4 regions of the Aliiglaciecola litoralis genome follow, and region 1 is predicted to be linked to each of the others. Evidence: predicted binding sites of a transcription regulator. Region 1 holds the regulator's gene; each other region holds the start of a gene.
The links. Region 1 encodes FliA, which starts transcription of late flagellar genes. Its sites were predicted from a motif close to CTAAAGNTNNNNNNNNNNNNGCCGATA; they were not measured.

Region 2: a site for FliA is predicted at 888-914, ahead of flgM (flagellar biosynthesis anti-sigma factor FlgM). Genes of this name have one in related genera too.
Region 3: a site for FliA is predicted at 4,254-4,280, ahead of ABD036_RS11550 (VC2046/SO_2500 family protein). Genes of this name have one in related genera too.
Region 4: a site for FliA is predicted at 1,439-1,465, ahead of ABD036_RS11015 (flagellin N-terminal helical domain-containing protein). Genes of this name have one in related genera too.

Annotation. Positions count from the first base shown of each region.
Region 1 covers NZ_BAAAFD010000007.1:83,784-89,256, forward strand. The annotation lists gene ABD036_RS12615 (chemotaxis protein CheA) at 1-142, opposite strand, end outside; gene ABD036_RS12620 (protein phosphatase CheZ) at 156-923, opposite strand; gene cheY (chemotaxis response regulator CheY) at 959-1,342, opposite strand; gene ABD036_RS12630 (RNA polymerase sigma factor FliA) at 1,382-2,113, opposite strand; gene ABD036_RS12635 (MinD/ParA family protein) at 2,110-2,976, opposite strand; gene flhF (flagellar biosynthesis GTPase FlhF) at 2,973-4,346, opposite strand; gene flhA (flagellar biosynthesis protein FlhA) at 4,400-5,473, opposite strand, start outside.
Region 2 covers NZ_BAAAFD010000005.1:241,904-247,376, reverse strand. The annotation lists gene flgA (flagellar basal body P-ring formation chaperone FlgA) at 93-812, shown strand; gene flgM (flagellar biosynthesis anti-sigma factor FlgM) at 950-1,282, shown strand; gene flgN (flagellar export chaperone FlgN) at 1,338-1,763, shown strand; gene ABD036_RS10920 (alpha/beta fold hydrolase) at 1,891-2,787, opposite strand; gene ABD036_RS10915 (LPP20 family lipoprotein) at 2,920-3,384, opposite strand; gene ABD036_RS10910 (flagellar assembly protein FlgT) at 3,655-4,830, shown strand; tRNA gene ABD036_RS10905 (tRNA-Arg) at 4,884-4,960, shown strand; gene ABD036_RS10900 (cation:proton antiporter) at 5,034-5,473, opposite strand, start outside.
Region 3 covers NZ_BAAAFD010000006.1:89,605-95,077, reverse strand. The annotation lists gene ABD036_RS11570 (tetratricopeptide repeat protein) at 1-839, shown strand, start outside; gene ABD036_RS11565 (DEAD/DEAH box helicase) at 848-2,161, shown strand; gene ABD036_RS11560 (EF-hand domain-containing protein) at 2,294-2,542, opposite strand; gene trhO (oxygen-dependent tRNA uridine(34) hydroxylase TrhO) at 2,601-3,593, opposite strand; gene ABD036_RS11550 (VC2046/SO_2500 family protein) at 3,731-4,225, opposite strand; tRNA gene ABD036_RS11545 (tRNA-Tyr) at 4,327-4,411, shown strand; gene ABD036_RS11540 (hypothetical protein) at 5,242-5,473, shown strand, end outside.
Region 4 covers NZ_BAAAFD010000005.1:261,387-266,859, forward strand. The annotation lists gene ABD036_RS11010 (flagellin N-terminal helical domain-containing protein) at 467-1,291, shown strand; gene ABD036_RS11015 (flagellin N-terminal helical domain-containing protein) at 1,656-2,498, shown strand; gene ABD036_RS11020 (flagellin N-terminal helical domain-containing protein) at 2,988-3,818, shown strand; gene ABD036_RS11025 (flagellin N-terminal helical domain-containing protein) at 4,558-5,382, shown strand; gene ABD036_RS11030 (flagellar protein FlaG) at 5,471-5,473, shown strand, end outside.

The sequences.
Region 1 (5,473 bases):
AACCACGGAAAATCGCATTCAGCAGATCAGAGTCTTCTGGATTGTTTTCGAGATCAACAAGCTGTTCTTGCAGTTGTTCCAGTATTTCACCGGCTTCGACCAAAAAGTCCTGTAGGATTTCCTCGTCAACTTCAAAAGACATGAACCAATTCCTCTTAAAACCCTAAACTAGATAGTAAGTCGTCAACGTCATCCTGACTTGACACAACATCATCACGCGTTTCTGCATCGATAATGGGTCCTTCCGCTTTCACTTTATCGGACTCTTTGTCAGATTTGTGAGTACTTTCATCAACTTTCGGTTTTAAAGCCGCTGTTTCAGGTGCTCCAAATACCGTCAGCATGTGTACCAGACTGTCTTCGACTTCTTTTACTAACTCAATGACTCGGCGAATAACCTGGCCAGTCAAGTCTTGGTATCCTTGTGCCATCAACACATCAGTCAACAACACATTGAGTTTAGCAGTATCTGCAGAAGATTCTTCTAACAGCTTGTCTAATTCATTACATAAAGATTTAAATTCGCCGAGTTCCATTTGTCTGGACATCAGCTTTTTCCATTCAGGCAAGACTTTGGCAATACCAACATGCAGTTTTTCGGCGATGGGCATGCTCTTTTCTACCGCGTCCATCGTGGTATTGGCGGCCTGCTCAGTGGTCTCAATCACGTACATGAGACGACTTTGCGCGTCGGGGATATCTTCAATAGCAAGATTGGAAATGCGAGGATCGAGTTGAAACGTATTGAGCGAGTCATGAAGTTGCCGTGTGAGCTTGCCCACTTCAGCAAATAATTCAACAGAATTCGTCAAGGAAGCTTCCTCTAGCAATTCAGAGGCAGCTTGGTTATCTCCGGACTCAAGTAACTCGACTAATTTTTTAGCTTCGTCAAGAGACAACGGAGCTTTAGCAGAACCGGTCATTCAGACACTCCTAATTGGTTGTCATCGGGTGAGTCTTAACCCAGTCTCTCAAAAATTTTGTCTAGTTTTTCTTTCAATGTATTGGCGGTAAACGGTTTCACAACGTAGCCGTTGACACCGGCTTGTGCAGCCGCAACGATTTGTTCTTTCTTAGCCTCAGCCGTCACCATTAACACCGGTAAGTGTTTGAGGTTGTCATCTGCTCGTATCGCACGAAGCAAATCAATTCCCTGCATGCCAGGCATATTCCAGTCGGTAACGACAAAGTCAAAATCGCTCTGTTGTAGCATCGGCAATGCCGTGCTCCCGTCATCGGCTTCTTGTACATTAGTAAAACCAAGATCTTTAAGTAAATTCTTGATGATACGTCTCATTGTTGAAAAATCGTCAACAACGAGAATTTTCATATTTTTATCCAAAACTGCCTCCAATGAGGATTAAACCAAAATTATTATCTATTATTCTTCGTTTAGTCGCCAAGACTGCATTTTATTTTTCAGTTTTAGCATCGCCTGACTGTGGATTTGGCTGACTCTTGATTCACTGACCTCGAGCACTTCACCGATTTCCCGTAAATTTAATTCTTCATCATAATACAATGATAAAACAATTGCTTCTCGCTCTGGTAATGTAGTAATAGCATGCGCCAAGGCTTTTTGAAACGAACCTTGCAATAAATCTTGAAAAGGCGTGTCGCTGCCTTTCGTTTGTTCCGTGGTGATCACATCTTCAGTAATACCCAGATCTTCAATACCGATTATCTTTCCAGCGTTCACTTCATTGAGCATCTGATGGTAGTCTGTCAGAGACACTTCCAATTTTTCTGCTACGTCTACATCTCGTGCATCTCTGCCGGTCTCTTTTTCGACCTGGTTGATCGCCTCGGTAATAGCACGACCATTTTTGTGTACCGAGCGAGGTGTCCAATCGCCTTTGCGAATTTCATCCAGCATGGCACCGCGTATACGAATACCCGCGAATGTCTCAAAGCTGGCCCCCTTGGTACCATCGAAATTTCGTGCCGCTTCTAGCAAACCTATCATGCCAGATTGAATTAAGTCATCAACCAACACACTGGCAGGAAGTCGCGCTAGCAAATGATGCGCTATGCGTTTGACAAGTGAAGCATGCCTCTCTACCAATTGAGCCGTGTCGGCCTGTTGTTGATAAGCTGCAGCTTTTCTATTCACCCTTGACCACCAACCACTTTCTCGGCAATAAGTTGCTCTAGGAAAAACTCAAGGTGTCCACCTGGCTGATTTGGAATAGGCCAAGTCAGTGCTTTGTCGGCTAACCCTCTAATTGCTACTGCAGCAGGTGACGCAGGATATGCATCAACAATGGCTTTTTGTTTGCGTACCGATTTACGAATATTTTCGTCATAAGGAATAGTTGCCACCAGCTCCAAGGCCACATCTAAGAATCGATTGGTCACTTTAGATAGCTTGGCAAATAGTTCTTGCCCTTCTCGCATGTTGCGCACCATATTGGCGACAATTTTGAACTTGAACACACCGTGTTCACGATTCAGTAATTTAATCAACGCGTAAGCATCTGTGAGTGAGGTGGGTTCATCACAGACTACCATCATGATGTCTTGAGATGCGCGAGAAAAACTTAACACCATGTCAGAAATACCCGCAGCAGTATCCACTAACAGCACGTCAATATCAGCGCGCAGCTCACCAAATGCACGAATAAGTCCAGCGTGCTCTGTTTGGCTGAGTTCAGTCATTGATTGGGTACCGGAGGTTGCTGGTGCAATAAGGATCCCATGGGGCCCCATCACCAACACATCATCCAATGTGCATTCACCTGAAAGTACATGAGAGAGATTTTTCTCTACTCGCAAGCCCAGCATCACGTCCACATTCGCTAATCCAAGATCAGCGTCTAAGACCATGACTCGCTTGCCTTTTTTTGCCATTGCAATCGCAGTGTTAAGGGTAATGTTGGTTTTCCCCACCCCACCTTTACCGCCGGTAACTGCGATCACTTTAATTAATCGAGATTGATTCATTCGTCTTAAGCTACTCGCTTGGTCCTCAATCATACTGCCAATGCCGATCTTGTGTTTTCTGGCTTGTTAGTATGGATCATACCGTATTTTTTATAAAGCTTAGCCGCTGCTGAGATTAAATACTTTGCATCTGCAACTTTAATATCTTCAGGGACTCTTTGTCCATCGGTGATATAACTGATGGCTAATTTGTGTTCAACCGCAACACTGATCGCCTCTCCAAGACTGTAACATTCGTCTAACTTTGTCAAAATACATCCTTCCAAAGCAATCGACTTATATGCATTAATTGTATGCTGCATCACTGTGTGCTGCGCATTTGCCTGCATCACGACATATTTCTTAATAGTAGCACATGAATGCTGATTCAATGTATCTAACTGCTTGATTAATCGGGAGTCTCTTTGACCAAAGCCCGCTGTATCAATCAATACTAGTCGTTTGTTTCGCAGTTGGAAAAGTATATCTGATAATTCTTCTGCATTTTGCGCTTTTTTTACAGCGCAGCCAATAATTTTTCCATAAGTGGCTAATTGTTCGTAAGCGGCTATACGATAGGAATCAATTGTTACCAGTGCCACTTGCTCAGCACCATAACGCTGTGCTGCCCGTGCCGCTAGTTTAGCAATCGTGGTGGTTTTACCGGTTCCGGTCGGCCCAACTAACGCAACAACACCTTCGGTGTCTAAAATAGCATTGCCAGAGGTATGAATGCGATTGGCCATTAATTTTAACAGAAACAACCATGCCTGACGTTCATCAGCTGATTCAGGGGTATATGAGACCACATCTGAGGCGATTGATTCACTGATCCCCATAGCTTCTAAGCGAGATGCCAGATAGCCATGCAATGGATGCGAGCGTTGCTGCTCTTGCTTGATGAGACCAGACACTTGGAACTGCAACATACCTCTTAACGCATTAAGCTCGTTTTTAATCTCACTGATGGCCGATGCATCATGCTGTTGTTGCGTATTGCTTGTCGGTGCGATCTTTGGAGCAATATTTACGGGGGCATGGGTAAAGGATTTTTCCGACGGGAAATCCTGCGCTGAATTCGTTGTTTGTTGATTTTGCTGCTCTAATAATGCGCGCAAGCTATCCGGCCCCGAATCACCAATAATTTCACTCAAACTCGGCACTTTCTTAGCATTTTTAGCTGGCGCAGCGCTACGATTGGGCATGGAAGTGGCAGTCTTGTTTGATTCTGCGCGATAAGTTGACGCTGCTTTTGCGGAGCTGACAGGGGCAGTGCTCGAAGCGGGTTGGTCATAAGCGGCGATAATTTCAATCCCATCGCTGACTTTTTTGTTAGACATGATCACCGCATCGCCGCCCAGTTCACTTTTGACCTGGTTCAATGCATCTCGCATGTCTTTTCCGATAAAGCGTCTAATTTTCACAATGCCTCCGATGGAGCGAGCTAATTTGATGTTCTAATTTCATAGGCGTCATTTTATTGACCCACGGCACTTACAATGCGTATCTGTTTGTCACTGGGTATTTCTTGATATGACAGCACGTGTAACCCCATGACTGAATGTTTAAAGAATTTCGATAACACTGGGCGAAGCATACCTGAGGTTAATAACACCGCGGGCTCGCCCTCTAGCTCTCGCTGTTGCGACGCTTCGGTTAACGAATGTTGAAGCTTTTCGGCCAGTCCTGGTTCGATACCTGCGCCATCTTCTCCACCCGCTTGTAATGACTGGTGCAACATCTGTTCCAGATCGGGAGCCAAAGTAATGACAGGTAGCTCTTTTTCATTATTATTTATTTCTTGCACGATCAAACGTTTGAGTGCAATTCGCACGGCTGAGACCAGTACATCGGGATCTTGCGTCTTAGGTCCGTACTCACACAATGTCTGCACTATGCTGCGCATATCTCGGATCGGAACGCCTTCATACAGTAAAGTCTGCAACACTTTCACCACAGTGCTCAGCGGAAGAATATCCGGTACTAAGCCTTCCACTAATTTAGGGCTGGATTTGGCAAGCATGTCGAGCAATTGCTGCACTTCTTCATGCCCTAAAAGCTGGTAGGCATTATTGGTTAGCAGTTGACTTAAATGGGTCGCCACTACAGTAGCCGCATCGACCACGGTATATCCCAATGTTTGCGCATGCTCCCGTTGCTGTGGACGGATCCACACGGCATCTAGTCCAAAGGCTGGGTCGCGGGTCGCTTTACCTTCTAATTTGCCAAACACCTGGCCGGGATTAATCGCTAATTCATCATCATGGCTGATTTCCGCGTCGCCCACCGTTACGCCAAGCATAGCGATGGTATAGCTATTAGGATTGAGATCTAAGTTGTCACGAATATGCACCGCTGGAATTAAGAAGCCCAACTCTTGCGAAAGCTTTTTACGCACGCCTTTAATGCGCGTCAGTAGCTCGCCACCTTGAGTTTTATCTACCAGTGGGATCAAGCGATAGCCCACTTCCAAACCGATGGTGTCGACGTGTTGGACATCATCCCAGCCCAATTCTTTTATCTCTTGTGGTTGTTGACTTTGTTCTGGCAA
Region 2 (5,473 bases), on a different contig from region 1:
CCGATTATCACTGAGATAACGACTGAAAATTGACGCTTTTATTGGTAAATACAGTCAATTCATAAGCATAGACAAAATGGCGGCAACTGAACATGAAAAAATTACGAATTCGAACAATCAAATACGTATTGCTCGCATTTGGTCTGGCCACCACTGCACCTTTAACGGCTTCAGAACAAATTAATTTAGCCCATCAACAACTTCTTGAATCTGCGAAAAACTATGTGTTTCAAGCGCTAACTCAAGGTGCTGTTAACCAAGATACTAGCCTGTCCGTTGAAGCAACGCCACTGGATACTCGAATCGTTATTCCTGAGTGCCAAAGCGACTACGTTTTCAGTGCCAGTGATGAAACCTTGCGTCAGAGTAATATAACCGTGCGAGCAGAATGCCCTGATAATGATTGGTATTTATATTTGATGGTAAAAGCCGTTCGTATCCAACCGGTAGTCGTGCTCACCCGAGCAATGAGTCCGGGAGCTGTGCTAAATGAAAATAGTGTAAAATTGGTAATGATGGACAAAAACTTGATCCGCACCAGCACGTTTTCTGATGTGAATACGGTTTTAGGAGCGAGATTAAAAAAGCGCAGTCGCCCAGGGCAACCCATAGTGCCTGGTCAACTGTGTTTCGTATGTAAAGGTGACAGCATTGTGATCATAGCCAGCGGCGGCGGGGTGAACATAAAAGCATCCGGGATCGCCCAACAAGACGGTAATCTTGGCGACACTATTGCGGTTAAAAACAGTCGTTCACAAAAATTAGTGCATGCGCAAGTAGTTGATACTAGACAAGTAGAGGTGCAGATCTAAGTGAATTAGCGTACACTATAGGAACCTTGTGGGTGCTAGCCTTGTTTCCGATATACACTTTTTTGTAAATTAGCACTAAAGATCCTCAATCAGAGGCCGATACACAATGTGAGGTAATTTAGGTATTCGAGGTCATTATGACAGTTAACAATGTAAACAACGGCAATCAAAAGCCGCAGTTAGAGAACCAGAGGCTTAATCAACAACAAGCCCAAAATCAAACTGCTGCCCAGTCAACGGCGAAACAAGCGCAAGCGGCTGCGGCACCAAGACAAGATTCTGTATCCTTGACACAATCTGCACAGCAGTTGAGTCAGGTGCAAAAGAAGTCGACTGATGCACCTGTAAATCAGGAAAAAGTCGACAAACTCAAAAAAGCCATCCAAAATGGTGAGTATCGTGTTAACCCAGATGTGTTAGCACAAAAAATTAGCACTCTTGAAGCACAAATATTTGGCATTAAAGACTAATACTTTTCACTTTGATGCCAAATCGTTTAGCTTCACATAACTAAAGCAAAGCTAAATGAAAAACTTAATACCTCACCTCGAAAAACAAAAACAACACCTTGACACCCTGACGGGGTTGCTTGAGTCCGAACTGCATCTTATTAGTACGCGAGACGCTGAAACGCTAACGACAGTTATCAATGAAAAAAGTGAGCTGTTAGAGAGCATTGCGCAACTTGATAAGACCATTGAGCATGAATATCACAAGTTGCAAAACCCACTCGATAATGAAGAAGTGAAGTCGCTGTTTGATGATATAGAACACGCCTTAGCGCAGTGTAAGTTTCGAACAGAGATCAATCAAAAGGCGGTTGAACAAGGGCAATTGCGACTTGAGCATCTACGCAGTTTATTGCTTGAGTCTCGCGCAAAAGAAACCTTAACCTATGACAAAAGCGGCAAACCCAGAGGCGGAATGTCAGGCAAGGGTGTGAGTGCATAGATGCATTACTCGTCGGCATATTAAGCAAGTACTATTGACTGTTGAATCCTGTCACGTCGTAAACTGATAAGGGGATAGTCAGCCTCTGAGGCAATCCCTGCCCCGCTAGGGTTATTCGCTAACGCTTTTATTGCGCATCTATTTCAAATAGATAATTCACCAGCACTGCAAAGGCGGGACGCCCTGGATGGATCCAATCAAAATGATTTGCACTTTGCTCGATTGCATACGGCAAACCCGATCCGCTCGCTTGGCTAAGCTTCACAATCGCATCTTTACTTCCTGCAAACAAAAACCCTGCATTACCAATATTGACCAGCTGTGGCGAAGCACTCTCATAGCGTTCAGGTACTGAGCTTGGTGTGCCCCCCATAAAACTGCGAGTCAAACCATTACAGCTGCCGTTGTCATTTGCGTAACTAACGATATCAGTGATTGCGGCTAAACCAACGACAGTGTATCCATCTTGCTGCTGTGATCTTGCTAACAAGGCCAAATGCCCGCCAGCGGAATGTCCAAGTACAACAAGCTTCCGCGAGGAATAGTACTCAGCTGAAGTATCAATAATGGTTTGAATTGCGCTATTGACGTCTTCAAAGGTACCAGGCCAACCACCACCTTGATCACCGGTCGCTCGGTATTCTATCGACCAGACCGGAAAGCCGTTAAGTGCCAAAGCTGTGGCAATGGGATAACTCTGTTCTACCCGAAAACTATTAGACCAACATCCACCATGAACGAATATGAGAGCAGGTAAGTGTTCCCTGCCCAGCACATTCTGTGGTGGCCAGTACTGCATAGATTGCAAATTAGAGGTGCCATACAAAAGTTGAGCAGTCGATGGTTGATAAGCTAAAGAAGTGATATCGGCAAACGAAGCAGGCTTATTTACAGCAGGGTAAAAATCATTGTGCAGGGTTACAAGGGCATCTGGAGCGGCGTTACTCGGTGGTGAGTCTCGGGTAGATTCACCAGAGCAACTGGTTAGATAAGCGCACACAACTAGCACAAATAGATGTTTCAACTTGGCCTACTTTTAGGTGGATTTCAAGTGACTAATCTATTTACGCAAATGATCCGCTTTTAGATGTATTTAGGTCAAATTCATTGATGGAACAACAATAGATAACTATGCAAGACGTTACCGTGAAGCGCTTTAATAATACCGTATTTTTTTCAATTTTTTCGGCTTTGCTGTACTAAGGTAAATGTCGTGTACCAAGGCAAAGTCCAATTCCAACTCAGTGGCGTAGGAGTCTTCCCCCACCGGATAGCTTTTGACCACACGTGCGCCTCGGATCACCCCCTGAACGGTTGCTTTAAGTTGCGTATCTGTAAGTACTAAGTTTGCCAGCGATTGGCCACCGTCAATTTTCTGTCCATACACCTGTTCGGTCAGTTCACGATAAGCATCTAGTTTAGACGCCTTAAGTGCATTTAACACTTTGGCAGAGCGAGTTTCCCCTTGCTGGGCGTCAATGGGCGCATAGCCAACGGATCGGATTGTGGGGTAGCTTTCAGGCTCAATGGTTTCCCACTCTAGCTGTTTTGAGATCATGTTTTGGCAGGCACTGAGCATCAGTAACGCGCTAAGTATTACAAGCAATTGAATGGCTTTCATATTCAGGTCTCAATGTTATTAAATTCATAATGCGTTCGAGTCGTTGAGTAAATAACTGCAAATATCATTCCTTTCTATATTGAAAAGAACAAATTGTTTATTGAGGCGTCACCGAAGGTTAGATAATCACGGATGAAATAACATTACTCACTTTAGGTACAGAAGATGCATAGTACTTAGTTAGTATTTGGATTCTGACCATACAATCTGGCACAAAGGTAGCTAGGTTGTAAGTCAGCACCATCATTTGCCACACGGATACAACTATTGATGAACAGATTAAGCCCGATAATCAAAGCGAAATTAGCCTTTGGCGTCGTTATTACCCTGACAATGTTTTGGTATTCACCGGCAAATGCTGCTTGGTTTGAATCTACCGGTCAAGCGGCAATTCATGACGGCAATATTGAGCTGGCCCGGCAAAATGCGACCCAAGAGGCAATTAAACAGGCACTACTCTTTGCCGGAGCCTCAGTCAAAAGCGTACAAAAAATGGCCAACGGTGTGTTGCAGGATGATGACCTGATCATTCGTGCCACTGGCGAGGTGAATACCATCGAATTGATCGCTGAGCAGCACATGGACGGGATTGTCAGTGTTTCTATACGCGCCGATATTTTTGCTCAGCAGCAGCAATGTAACGCCACTGATTATGCCAAAAACTTGGTGACGACCTGGCATCCGCTGCGCAACAAACAACAAGCAGCCACTGGCGGACTCTATAAGTTAGGTCACACAATACCAGAGGTGTTGCAGCGCAGCTTCCAAAGTCATGCTCAACACACCGCGTTATCGAAAATCATGCCCTTTGAATATACCGATTCGGATCTAACGTCATATTCAGAAGTAACTATGCTGGCCAAGCAATCCGGAACTCAATATGTGTTGCTTGGTGAGATCAGTGATATCAGCGTATCTGAAATACCACCAGCCGCATGGCAATTGTGGGACAAGGGCACTACGGTTAGGCAGTTTGGCTATAAGGTGTCTGTTTACGATGGGTTTACTGGTGCACAGCTATGGCAAAAGCAATATGCCATTAATGCGCCTTGGGGATTCGATACCCATAGTATAGTGGATGTCAGCTCCCACCAACTGTGGAGCAGTGAGTACGGTAAAAGCATCCGCAAAGTCATGTTTGACGTAGTCAGCGACGTTGATGAGTCGCTTGGATGTTTGCCCTCATATGGCCGTATTCTACAAGTCCAAAATGAGCAGCTGATGGTCAATATTGGTAGCAATCATGGGGTCAAAAGTGGTGATGAACTGCGCTTGTTCCAAATAAGTCAGATGCAAGATCCTCGCGGCAAATTGCATGCAAAGTTCAATCTACACCCTACTCGCGTAAAGATCCAAACCGTCTATCCAGATTCAGCGGTTGCGGTATCGGTGGACGGCAGTTATCTGGCGAATATTCAGGCAAATGACTTCGTTTCCCTAAACTGACTCTTTTAAAGTGCTGCTGCCTGAGTAATAATCCAAGGCGCACTCAATAGCGTGTCCCTGTAGCTCAGCTGGATAGAGCAAGCGCCTCCTAAGCGCTAGGTCGGATGTTCAAATCATCTCAGGGACGCCACTCCCCTTTAGGCTGCCATGTGACTCTGGGGTACTACCTTGCCTAACCTTGGTGACAGAATAATTTCTGCACATTAAACAATTGTCGGATCTTCAGGCAAAATCAAGCTAATGACTTTCCAATCCGCTTTAGGAGACACTTTGGTATTGGTGGTAAATAGATGCATTTTGTTATTGCTATCAAGGGCGCACAGTGGCAGCAAGTTACCACTATACTGCTGTAGATAATCTTGCATCGTAAAGTTGCTAGATAATCCCGTGGTCTTAATTTTAGCGCCTTTAGCTACCCAGCTTGCCAGCTTGCCATAGGTAATACCTTCATCAAACAAGCCTAACTTTTTCGCATAGGATTCTGATACCTGATGACTTGGGCGCTGTTGCTGTTCGTTATTGCTCAACCCAAATACGGTTCCTTTGCCCATCAAATCTTCAAAGTGAAAGGTAACCATGGGATTTAACTGACGGTACGGCGACATCACTAACACAGTACCATATTCAGCTAATGCCAGAGAGC
Region 3 (5,473 bases), on a different contig from region 1:
ATGCAGCGTTGATTTCCTTTGAGCCCTTATCAAACACGGAATATTATCAAGCTCATCTAGATCAGATACTAAGCGCTCTAGGTATTTGGTTTAGACGCTCAGGTTACCTAAATGACGCTAAGGCCAGTTACCTGTGCAGTTTAGAAAAAAGTTCCACCGAACACAGTAAATTGCGCGCATTACTTAACTTAGGCGTGGTTGAACGCAACCTTAACCATTTCGCGCAAGCGAAAGAAATAAACCTAATTGCGTTGGATATTGCAACTAACATCGAATCAGAGACCTACATTGCGGTGCTACAAAATAATTTGGGGATCTTGGCAATATCAGAAAAACGCTATATGGATGCGAGTGCACATTTCACCAAGGCACTGGAATTAAACGAAAAGTTGAACCGTCGTTCTGGTGAGCTGATAAGTTCGATGAATTTACTGTTGGCTTTTCTCTATCAGGACAACTCACTGTATTTCGAGAGAATGGTAGACCGTGCCCAGCGTAAATTACTGCTGTCTCCGGACGATACGGCCAGAGAGTCTTATCTCAATATACTCAAAGCAATTAACAGCGCTAGAACTATACCCAGTTCGTTGGAGCAATCGCGCCAAGTGATTTTAGCCAATATAGAGCGAGTTAATGATAAGGGAATTCAGTTATTACTTACGCCACTTATTAACCAACTTGGTGTACAATATAACATTCAACAACAACAATCCCTCGATACAATTTATCAAGGGCCATTGCTAGAGCAATTTTCTATGTGCAACTGGCAATTAAATTCCGATAACGCAAACATGCAAGCCATTATAGGTACGTTTGCTGAGTCTCTGTTTCAGGATTAAGCGTGACCATACCATTTACCGATCTACCGCTAGACCATCGAATTCTCAAAGCGCTAAGTGTGAAAGGGTTCGAAAACGCCACCGAGATACAATCCTTAGCTATTGGCCACGCTCTGCTTGGCAAAGACTTATTAGCCTCTTCTAAAACTGGCTCAGGAAAAACGCTGGCCTTCTTAGCGCCAGCATTGCACCGTGTTTTAAAAACAAAGCCGCTGAGTCGAAAAGATCCCAGGGTATTGGTGCTGGCACCGACGCGCGAATTAGCGAAACAAGTGTTTTTACAGTTAAAATGGTTAATCGCTGGGCAAAAAATATCGGCTGCTTTGATCTTAGGTGGCGAAAACTTTAATGATCAAGTCAAAGCCCTTAAGCATAGTCCGCAGTTTGTTGTCGGTACGGCAGGCAGGGTTGCGGATCACGTAAAAGGTAAAAGCTTGTACCTTAACGGGTTGGAGTTACTTATTCTCGATGAAGCTGACCGCATGCTAGATTTAGGGTTTGCCGATGAATTAAAGCTGATTGATCATTGTGCTGATCATCGTAAACGTCAAACCATGATGTTCTCTGCAACCCTAGATTCTGCCGAACTTCATTATCTCACAGAGCGCATGTTAAAAGCGCCTCAGCGTATCAGTGTTGGTCAAGCCAACGCCCAACACTTAGATATAGAGCAGCAGTTTTTCCTCGCGGACCATCTTGATCACAAAATACAGTTGCTGATGAAATTACTGTCAATGGCAGATAATAAACAAACCATCGTCTTTACTGCGACGCGCGAAGACACTGACAAGTTAGCCGAGCAACTTATTCAAGCCAACTATGACAGCGTGGCCTTAAGCGCCAGTTTAACGCAGTCTCAACGTAGCAACATTATGAATGCCTTTAGTCGTGGACAACATCAGGTGTTAGTGACCACAGATGTTGCATCACGTGGGTTAGATTTATTAAAAGTTGAATGGGTTATTAATTTTGATATGCCCAAGCATGCAGATGAATATGTGCATCGAATAGGTCGAACTGGACGTGCGGGTAATCAAGGACATGCGGCTTCATTAGTTGGTCCTAAAGACTGGCAAAGTTTCATTCAAGTAAAGCAGTTTTTATCGCAAAACATTGTTTTTAATGAATTTACTGGTCTTGAAGGGAAGTTTAAGGGGATTAAAGCAAGTCCACAAAAAGTGAAAAAAGCGCCAGCAAAAGCGATTAAAAACGCGCCTAAGAAGCAACTTAGTTCAGCACCTAAGAAACGCATAAGAAGCCAAGAAGGTGTCGAAGTAGGTGAAGCGCCGATGCTTAAAAAGCCACGCCAAAAAGATGTGTAGATAACCTAAAATACGAGGCTCTTTTTTAGAAAAGGATAGCACATCCTCTGCTAATTCGGTGCAAACAGGTAATTATTGCGAGAACAATAATTACCTCATCGAATAAGAGTTATTTAATGAAATCGTAGTTAACTAGTATTCCCACCACGCTTCTTGCCACCAGTTTAGAAACTCTTCAAAGTCGATATAACCGTCGTTATTCTCATCAATTAATGAAAAGCCTTCTTGAACATGGCTAGCTTTAGTCTTAGGTGACAAAATAGTTAGTAATTCAATAAATTCCGGTAAATCTATTTGGCCATTATTATCGTGATCAAAATAATCGAATTCTTTACGGATTTCAGCAATCTTGCTTTCATCCATCTGTGTTTTATCAGTCATATTTAAATCTTACTTAATACATTGAACGAAGAGTTTACCGTTTAATCTGTGCTTCTGTCTATGCCGATTTGCCTGCTTCGATACGTCGTTTTCTGCGTTCTGCCGCTTTTTGTTGACGACGCAGTTTAGTTGCCTTCCTTGCTTCGCTACCGACATGCTCTTCATTACGCTGGCGAGCTAAATTTACCTGTTTTTCACGTTCTCTAAAACGAGCGATTTGTTCATCTGTGTGCTTACCAAAACATTTTGGACAACTTACCCCAGGCTCGTATTGTTCACTGGCTTTGTCTTCTGCAGTAATAGGCAAACGACAAGCATAACAAGCCTCGTAATGACTCTTCTTTAACTCGTGGTCGACCGCAACGCGATTATCAAAGACAAAGCAGTCACCTTTCCAAAGAGTCTCTTCTACAGGCACTTCTTCCAAGTATTTGAGGATACCGCCCTCTAGATGATAAACCTCATCAAACCCCTGCTCTTTTAAATAAGCTGTCGATTTTTCACAGCGAATACCGCCTGTACAGAACATGGCAACTTTTTTATGTTGTTGCGGGTTCAGATTTTCTGCCACGTATTGAGGAAACTCACGAAACGACTCGGTATTTGGATTGATCGCATTCTCAAAAGTACCAATTTCAATCTCATAATTATTTCGAGTATCAATCACGGTAACCTCAGGATCAGCAATCAACGCATTCCAATCTTTAGGTTTTACATAAGTGCCGACGGTTTTCTGTGGATCTATGCCCTCAACGCCCATGGTGACTATTTCTTTTTTCAATTTCACCTTGGTTCGATAAAAGGGCTGGGTGTCGTCGAGCGATTCTTTTACTGAGATAGGATTGATTCGAGGATCTTGATTTAGATAGTCAATCAGCTGTTCGATTGCCTCTCTTGTACCCGAAATAGTGCCATTGATACCTTCATTAGCAAGTAACAAGGTACCTTTTATATTGTGTTTCTCTAATACGTCAAGCAGCGGCTGACGCATTTCTTGGTAATTTTCAAGCGCAACAAATTTGTACATTGCGCAGACAATGAATTTAGACATTAGATCCTCTTTTGCGAATTGGAACGTAAAACCAAAGCAATTTTGCGGCGCGCAGTATACCAAAATGTGCAGATCATGCAAAAACAGAGGCTAGTTCAGAGTTAACACGCTTGTTGGAGCAAGGAAAGTGTTGCGGCTTAGACAAACGTCGCAGCTAAGCTATCACGCTTTTCAAGAACGTCGAATAATTGAGTAACGTCTACTTTTAGGTCTTTATCAGCAGGCTGTTTCAAACGAGATTGGGTATAAAAGTCGCAATTAGCTAATACCTCTTCATCAATTCGTTTAGCGTCATTAAAAATAGACAAGGGTTGTGGGTGCATGGTTTGAAATAATTTGCCGTCTGACGGATGACGAGCGAAAAGCTGGCTATTTCGTATGGCATTTTGCCAGTCATCTTTGCGTGCGCTAAGCGCAGGTCTTGGATAATCGGAGACGAGTTCAGCTTTATCTTGTTGCGGTTCTTCGCTAGCAATTAGTTTGGGCCGCTCAAGCACATCAGATTCGAGCATAGACAACAACAGCGCAAAAGCCCTACCCTGACTAGCAGCACGATTAATCTGACCGGACCATTCCAGATCGCTGACTGCAATAGTGCTCTCTATCGGCTCTAACGTATCGCTAGCAGACACAGTTATTCCTCTTAATTACCTTTCTTTTTATCGATTGTTGCAGATAATTCTTTAATCCTATTTACACTTGGGTTTTTTCTGCTAGTATACGCGCCTCTTTCGGAGGGGTACCCAAGCGGTCAACGGGAGCAGACTGTAAATCTGCCGGCTCAGCCTTCGCAGGTTCGAATCCTGCCCCCTCCACCATTTTTCTTCTTTCACTGACCGGTGAAAGTATACTTCAATATTTAAATTTCCTTGTGGGGCTGGACGAGAAGCTGCGACCCGCAGTTCGATGAAGTCGTCCCCAAACGTTGTTATTGGGGAACCTTGTAAAGGGCGCTTCCTGTTAAAGATGCCTGTCCACTTTAAACGCTCAATTAAAGACTCTATGACTTCCAACCAGATCTCAGCCCAAGAGCGTTGCTGAGATGACGGCATGAAGCGGTTTTACATGCCTGTCCACGTTAGTTCGACCCGCAGTTCGACGAAGTCGTCCCCAAACGTTGTTATTGGGGACCGTGTAAAGGGCGCTTCCTGTTAAAGATGCCTGTCCACTTTAAACGCACTTTAAACGCTCAATTAAAGACTCTATGACTTCCAACCAGATCTCAGCCCAAGAGCTTTGCTGAGATGACGGCATGAAGCGGTTATTGCTGAGATGACGGCATGAAGCGGTTATTGCTGAGATGACGGCATGAAGCGGTTATTGCTGAGATGACGGCATGAAGCGGTTTTACATGCCTGTCCACGTTAGTTCGACAAAAGCGGTTTTACATGCCTGTCCACGTTAGTTCGACGAAGTCGTCCCCGAACGTTGTTATTGGGGACCTTGTAAAGGGCGCTTCCTGTTAAAGATGCCTGTCCACTTTAAACGCTCTTGCTGAGATGACGGAGGAACATTGCTTCCGAGCTACAATGAGGTTTCAATTCTCTTCAATCGTAATCTTCGATAGCTTTTTTACCCCGAGTCCGCTATGTTTGATTTACGTGAACACATTAATTGATGTTCCAATTGGCGGCAGACAGAGAAGTACATGAGTAAATCCCCTCCCCACAATAGATTAATGCGTAGTGCGATTGTCAGTGTCACCGTTGTCGCATTGCATGGTTGCGCCAGTAACGAAAATCCGTGTGAACAGATCCTTGAAGTAAAACAACAACATCAAGATTGTGAGCGGCTACGTAAAACCATGAGTAAAACCGACTATCCGCAACAAGCACTAACGGCAAAATTACGTTATGAGGAAGCCTGTACCAACTTGCGGT
Region 4 (5,473 bases), on a different contig from region 1:
ACACATCTTACCCCGAGTTCAGGTTAGGTAACCTGAACTCGGAGTAATACGTGCCTATCAATAACGCCCTTTTTACGCTTATCTGCGTTGCGTTTTCTAGCAATAGGCCAGCTATTACGTACGAAAACTCGCCTTGCTAATCGCAAAAATTGCATCATTGATGTGTGTTTTACAAGTTCGCTTTTATATATCCCCTCTAAAACTTTGAAATCGTTATGTAATATTTAATTTCTCGACACATCTTACCCCGAGTTCAGGTTAACTAATGCGGCAATAAATTGCCATTTGAATAAAAAACGGCAAATTTTTGTTAAAGGGATTTTAGGATCCGTCGATACCCTTACCTGAGAGAGCCAGTAACACCAACTTTTCTATTGATCAGTTGATGTTCTTGAATGTGTTTTTTAACCGCCGAGTTTTTTCGGTTGCCAGCGAAACGCTGGACTGAGAGTGTAGGAGATATCCCATGGGATTATTCGTCAATACCAACGTTTCGTCTTTAAATGCGCAACGTCAATTATTCGATTCATCAAACCGTTTAGGCACGTCTTTCGAGCGTTTGTCTTCTGGTTTCCGTATCAACCGTGCATCAGATGATGCTGCCGGTCTGCAAATCACCGATCGCTTGACCACTCAGGTCCAGGGTCTTAACCAAGCCGTACGTAACGCCAATGACGCGATTTCGCTAGCGCAAACCGCTGAAGGCGCGTTGGGTGAGGTAACAAACTCACTACAACGTATCCGTACGCTTGCAGTACAATCACAAAACGGTATCAACACTTCTGCTGACCGTTTAGCACTGCAAAAAGAAGTATCTGCCCTTAAAACTGAAATATCACGTATCTCAACGGATTCACAGTTTGCTGGCGTCGATATCCTAACCGGTGGCTTCTCAGCTGCTTTCTTAGTGGGCGCAAACGGCGGACAGACAATCTCTATCAACCTATCTCGTAGCGGTGGATATGGCGCGTCTGGTCTAGGTTTGACCAATACTTCTGTAGCAAATATTGCAGATGCATCTGCCACGTTGACGTCAATCACCGCTGCTATATCCACAGTTGGAGCTGTACGTGCCGACTTGGGTGCCTTGCAAAACCGTTTCCAATCTACCATCAGAAACTTAAGTAACATTTCAGAAAATGTTGCCGGTGCACGTGGTCGTATCCGAGATACTGACTTCGCCACAGAAACTGCAGAATTGACTAAAAACCAGATTATCCAACAAGCAAGTTTGACTGTTTTGTCGCAGGCTAATCAGCGTCCGCAGTCAGCACTTCAGCTTCTAGGGTAAAAAAATACGCTTGGGATATTAAAGCCAGGAGGTAGTGTTTCCTAATTTAATGGCCCAAAACGTAGAGAGCCCGCTCACTCTCTCCTAACGTAAGAGCGCTTAGCCGACTAATTTAGTCGGCTTTTTTCGTGGTTTAAGTTCATGATTTTAAAGGAAATAAAAATTTAGCTGAAAATTAGTCTAAAGGAAAAATTGGATCCGAACGATACAGGTTGCAAGAGCGATGTATATCTAAAAAATAAAATAAGTACACGCCATAAAAAATAGTGACGCACTAATAATAATAATAGCGCACGTTGATGCTCAAAGACCGGAAAAAATAAAAACAGGTCGAGCAGTTTGCAAAAATCGTTAGGAGAAAAAAATGTCTTTATTCGTCAACACGAACGTGTCGTCGTTGAATGCAAGGCGTCAGCTATTCACGTCGAACAACGAACTCAGCACTGCCTTTGAAAGGCTATCGTCTGGTTTTCGCATCAATAACGCAAAAGATGATGCAGCTGGACTACAAATCTCAAACCGTCTAACAACTCAAATATTGGGTCTGGACATGGCTGTAAGAAACGCCAATGACGGTATTTCGTTAGCGCAAACTGCGGAAGGTGCATTGGCTGAAACCACGTCAGCACTGCAACGTATTCGGGTGCTAGCGGTTCAATCACAAAACGGAATCAATGGTTCTGCGGATCGTTTGGCACTGCAAAAAGAAGTGTCTGCGTTAAAAGCAGAAATCAGTCGAATTGCCGCAACTTCACAATTTGGTGGCGTGAATATCCTTGGTGGTACTTTCTCGTCAGCATTTTTAGTCGGCGCCAACCCGGGTCAAACGATCAGTGTCAATATCTCACGCTTAGGTGGTTATGGTACATCCGGTTTGTTTGGTGCACAGAGTAACCCTGCTAATAACGTGTCAGTAGTCACAGAAGCGGATGCTTCTCGTGCCATGACGGCAGTGTTAGGTGCTATATCCATCATTGATGCAAAACGCGCTGATTTGGGTGCAATTCAAAACCGGTTTCAGTCAACTATTCGAAATCTAACGAATATCTCTGAAAATGTATCAGCCGCACGGTCACGTATCCGAGATACCGATTTTGCAACTGAAACAGCAGAATTGACACGTTATCAAATCATCCAGCAGGCCAGCATTACGGTGCTTAGCCAAGCAAATCAGCGGCCTCAGGCGGCACTGCAGTTATTACAATAATAAGGGTATAAATGATGATATATGATGTCAGGCAAGCAAATGGGGCAGGCTGCAGCATCGAAGAATGATTAAGAAAGAGAACGGTCGGATTGCAAAATGTGGGGGCAGGCTGCAACCGACCGAAGAACGACAGTTTTACTATAACAACTAGCTGTAACACGCTATACAAAGACGGGTGCGAACTCTCTGCCAACTAACAAAGCCAAGGCTTTTTTAATAGGCGGTCGACTGGCGGAAAAGAAGCCAGGAGGTAGTGAGAGGTATTGAGGTTTAGGCCATCAATTCCACCCGCCGACCTGAGCTTTCGCTCTCGCTTTTTGTATAGCTTTGCAAGCAAATTGCTAAGCAAAACAATCAGTCAAATTAATGACTGACACTATCAACAAAGCATATACCATGCCAAAGTTTAAATAGTGACCAGCTAAGCAATTTACCTATAGTAAAACTAAATAATATCAACGATTTAGTATAAGAATAGGAGCGTGTGCCATGTCATTATTTGTGAACACGAATATTTCGTCAATTAATGCAAAGCGGCAACTTATTAACACCAATAACGATTTAAGTACGGCGTTTGAACGGTTGTCGTCAGGGTTTCGCATCAACAGTGCTAAAGATGATGCGGCAGGATTGCAAATATCCAATCGACTCACCACGCAAATTCTCGGCTTAGACATGGCTGTCAGGAACGCCAATGATGGTATTTCTCTGGCCCAAACAGCAGAGGGCGCATTAGCGGAAACGACCGCATCATTGCAACGGATCCGGGTCTTAGCGGTGCAATCCCAAAACGGTATTAATAACTCCGCTGACCGGGTGGCACTGCAAAAAGAAGTGTCGGCTTTAAAGCTCGAAATCAGTAGAATTGCTAGCTACAGCCAATTTGGAGGAGTCAACATTCTTGATGGCTTTTATTCCGCGCAATTTCTGGTTGGAGCAAACGCCGGGCAAACTATCAGCGTCAATATCTCCAGACCTGGTGGTTACGGTACATCCGGTTTGTTTAATGGTGCGTTAATTTCGGTTTTAACTGAGTCTCAAGCATCCGCTACCATGGGACGCATTTCCCAAGCAATTTCGATTATTGATGCCAAAAGAGCCGATCTAGGTGCGATTCAAAATCGTTTCCAATCCACTATTCGTAACTTAAGTAATATCTCTGAGAATGTGTCAGCGGCAAGATCACGTATTCGCGATACAGATTTTGCCACTGAAACGGCAAGTTTGACCCGCGCGCAAATTATTCAGCAGGCCAACTTAACGGTTTTATCTCAAGCAAACCAAAGACCCCAAGCGGCATTACAGCTGCTAGGTGGATAGAATTTTAAAATTGAAAGAGGGTAGGAACTGAGAGGCCACCCGTGGCGATAAGGAAGCTCGCTAGGCTTTGTCAAGGATAGACCTGGCGGTGATGGTACACATCACCAAAAGAAAAAGCCGACTAACAGGACTGAGAGTGTAGAAGTTTGGTTGAGAGGCCAGTATTCATTCTCTAACCCTGCCAGCCGGACAGAAACAGTATTTGCTCGTACTCCTAACGTGAGCAAGTTGGCCAGATCATTTGATCTGGCCTTTTTTTATGTATCAGTGCCAGAAATCCGACGTCACCTATGTGACTCACGTTCTTGCGATATTAAAAGCAACTGCTATGCCACAATGTGAAAATGTTGAATAAAAAACTAAAATAATCGCCTTACAGCTAAATCCGACATCCAGCTGATCCCTTTCTTTACTAAAACGCTAAGCTCAAATTCCGTACTTTTTTAGTCCGTGCTTCATCAAACCTTTTTCCTTTAATTGAAAATATCAAATAAATCAAACACTTAACTCGATCAAAAAATAGTTGTAAAAAAAACCTAAAAAAAACTAAAGATACTCAAGATGTTGTCGATAACTTTAGTTGAGGGGAATTCTGCTTGCAGGATTTTTAATTTAAGGGCGTGGTAGAGGTACCTGCTCTTAGAAAAAGTGAGGTGGCTTAATTCAGGTAACTGAATTGAGTCGACATTGAGGCGAATTACCAATTGTTTAGTAGTTTGGTGATTCTCAGGAGGTAAATATGGGTTTATTTGTAAACACCAATGTGTCTTCTTTGAACGCGCAACGTCAGTTGTTTAGTTCTGGGCAGGCATTAAGTACATCGTTCGAAAGATTGTCATCTGGTTTTCGTATCAACCGCGCTGCAGATGATGCGGCTGGTTTGCAAATTTCAGATCGATTAACCACACAGGTACAGGGCTTGAATCAAGCGGTACGTAACGCTAATGATGCAATCTCGTTAACGCAAACTGCCGAGGGTGCATTGGGTGAGGTGACTAACTCATTGCAGCGTATCCGTACATTGGCTGTACAATCGCAAAACGGTATCAATACGTCTGCTGACCGCTTGGCACTGCAAAAAGAAGTCTCAGCACTGAAAACTGAAATTTCGCGTATCTCTACCGATTCACAGTTCGCTGGGGTTGATATTCTTACCGGTAGTTTCTCTGCAGCCTTCCTTGTAGGAGCTAATGGCGGGCAAACTATTTCAGTTAACTTGTCTCGTAGCGGTGGTTATGGTTCTTCGGGATTAAACATAGGTTCATTGACTGTTGCTACAATCGCCGGCGCATCTGGCGCGCTAACTTCAATTGATCAAGCTATATCGACAGTTGGAGCAGCACGAGCAGATTTGGGTGCGCTGCAAAACCGTTTCCAATCTACTATCCGTAACTTGAGCAATATATCTGAAAATATCTCCGGTGCGCGCTCACGTATCAGAGATACTGACTTCGCAACTGAAACTGCAGAACTGACTAAAAACCAGATCATTCAGCAGGCGTCATTGTCGGTATTAAGTCAAGCTAACCAGCGTCCACAATCGGCGTTGTCGCTACTTGGATAGTAATTCCATCTAAGTAAGTTAGTCTAACAATGATAATGCCACTATACTGTGACAGTTAGTGGCTGATCATTATTTATGGAGGTGAAAGATG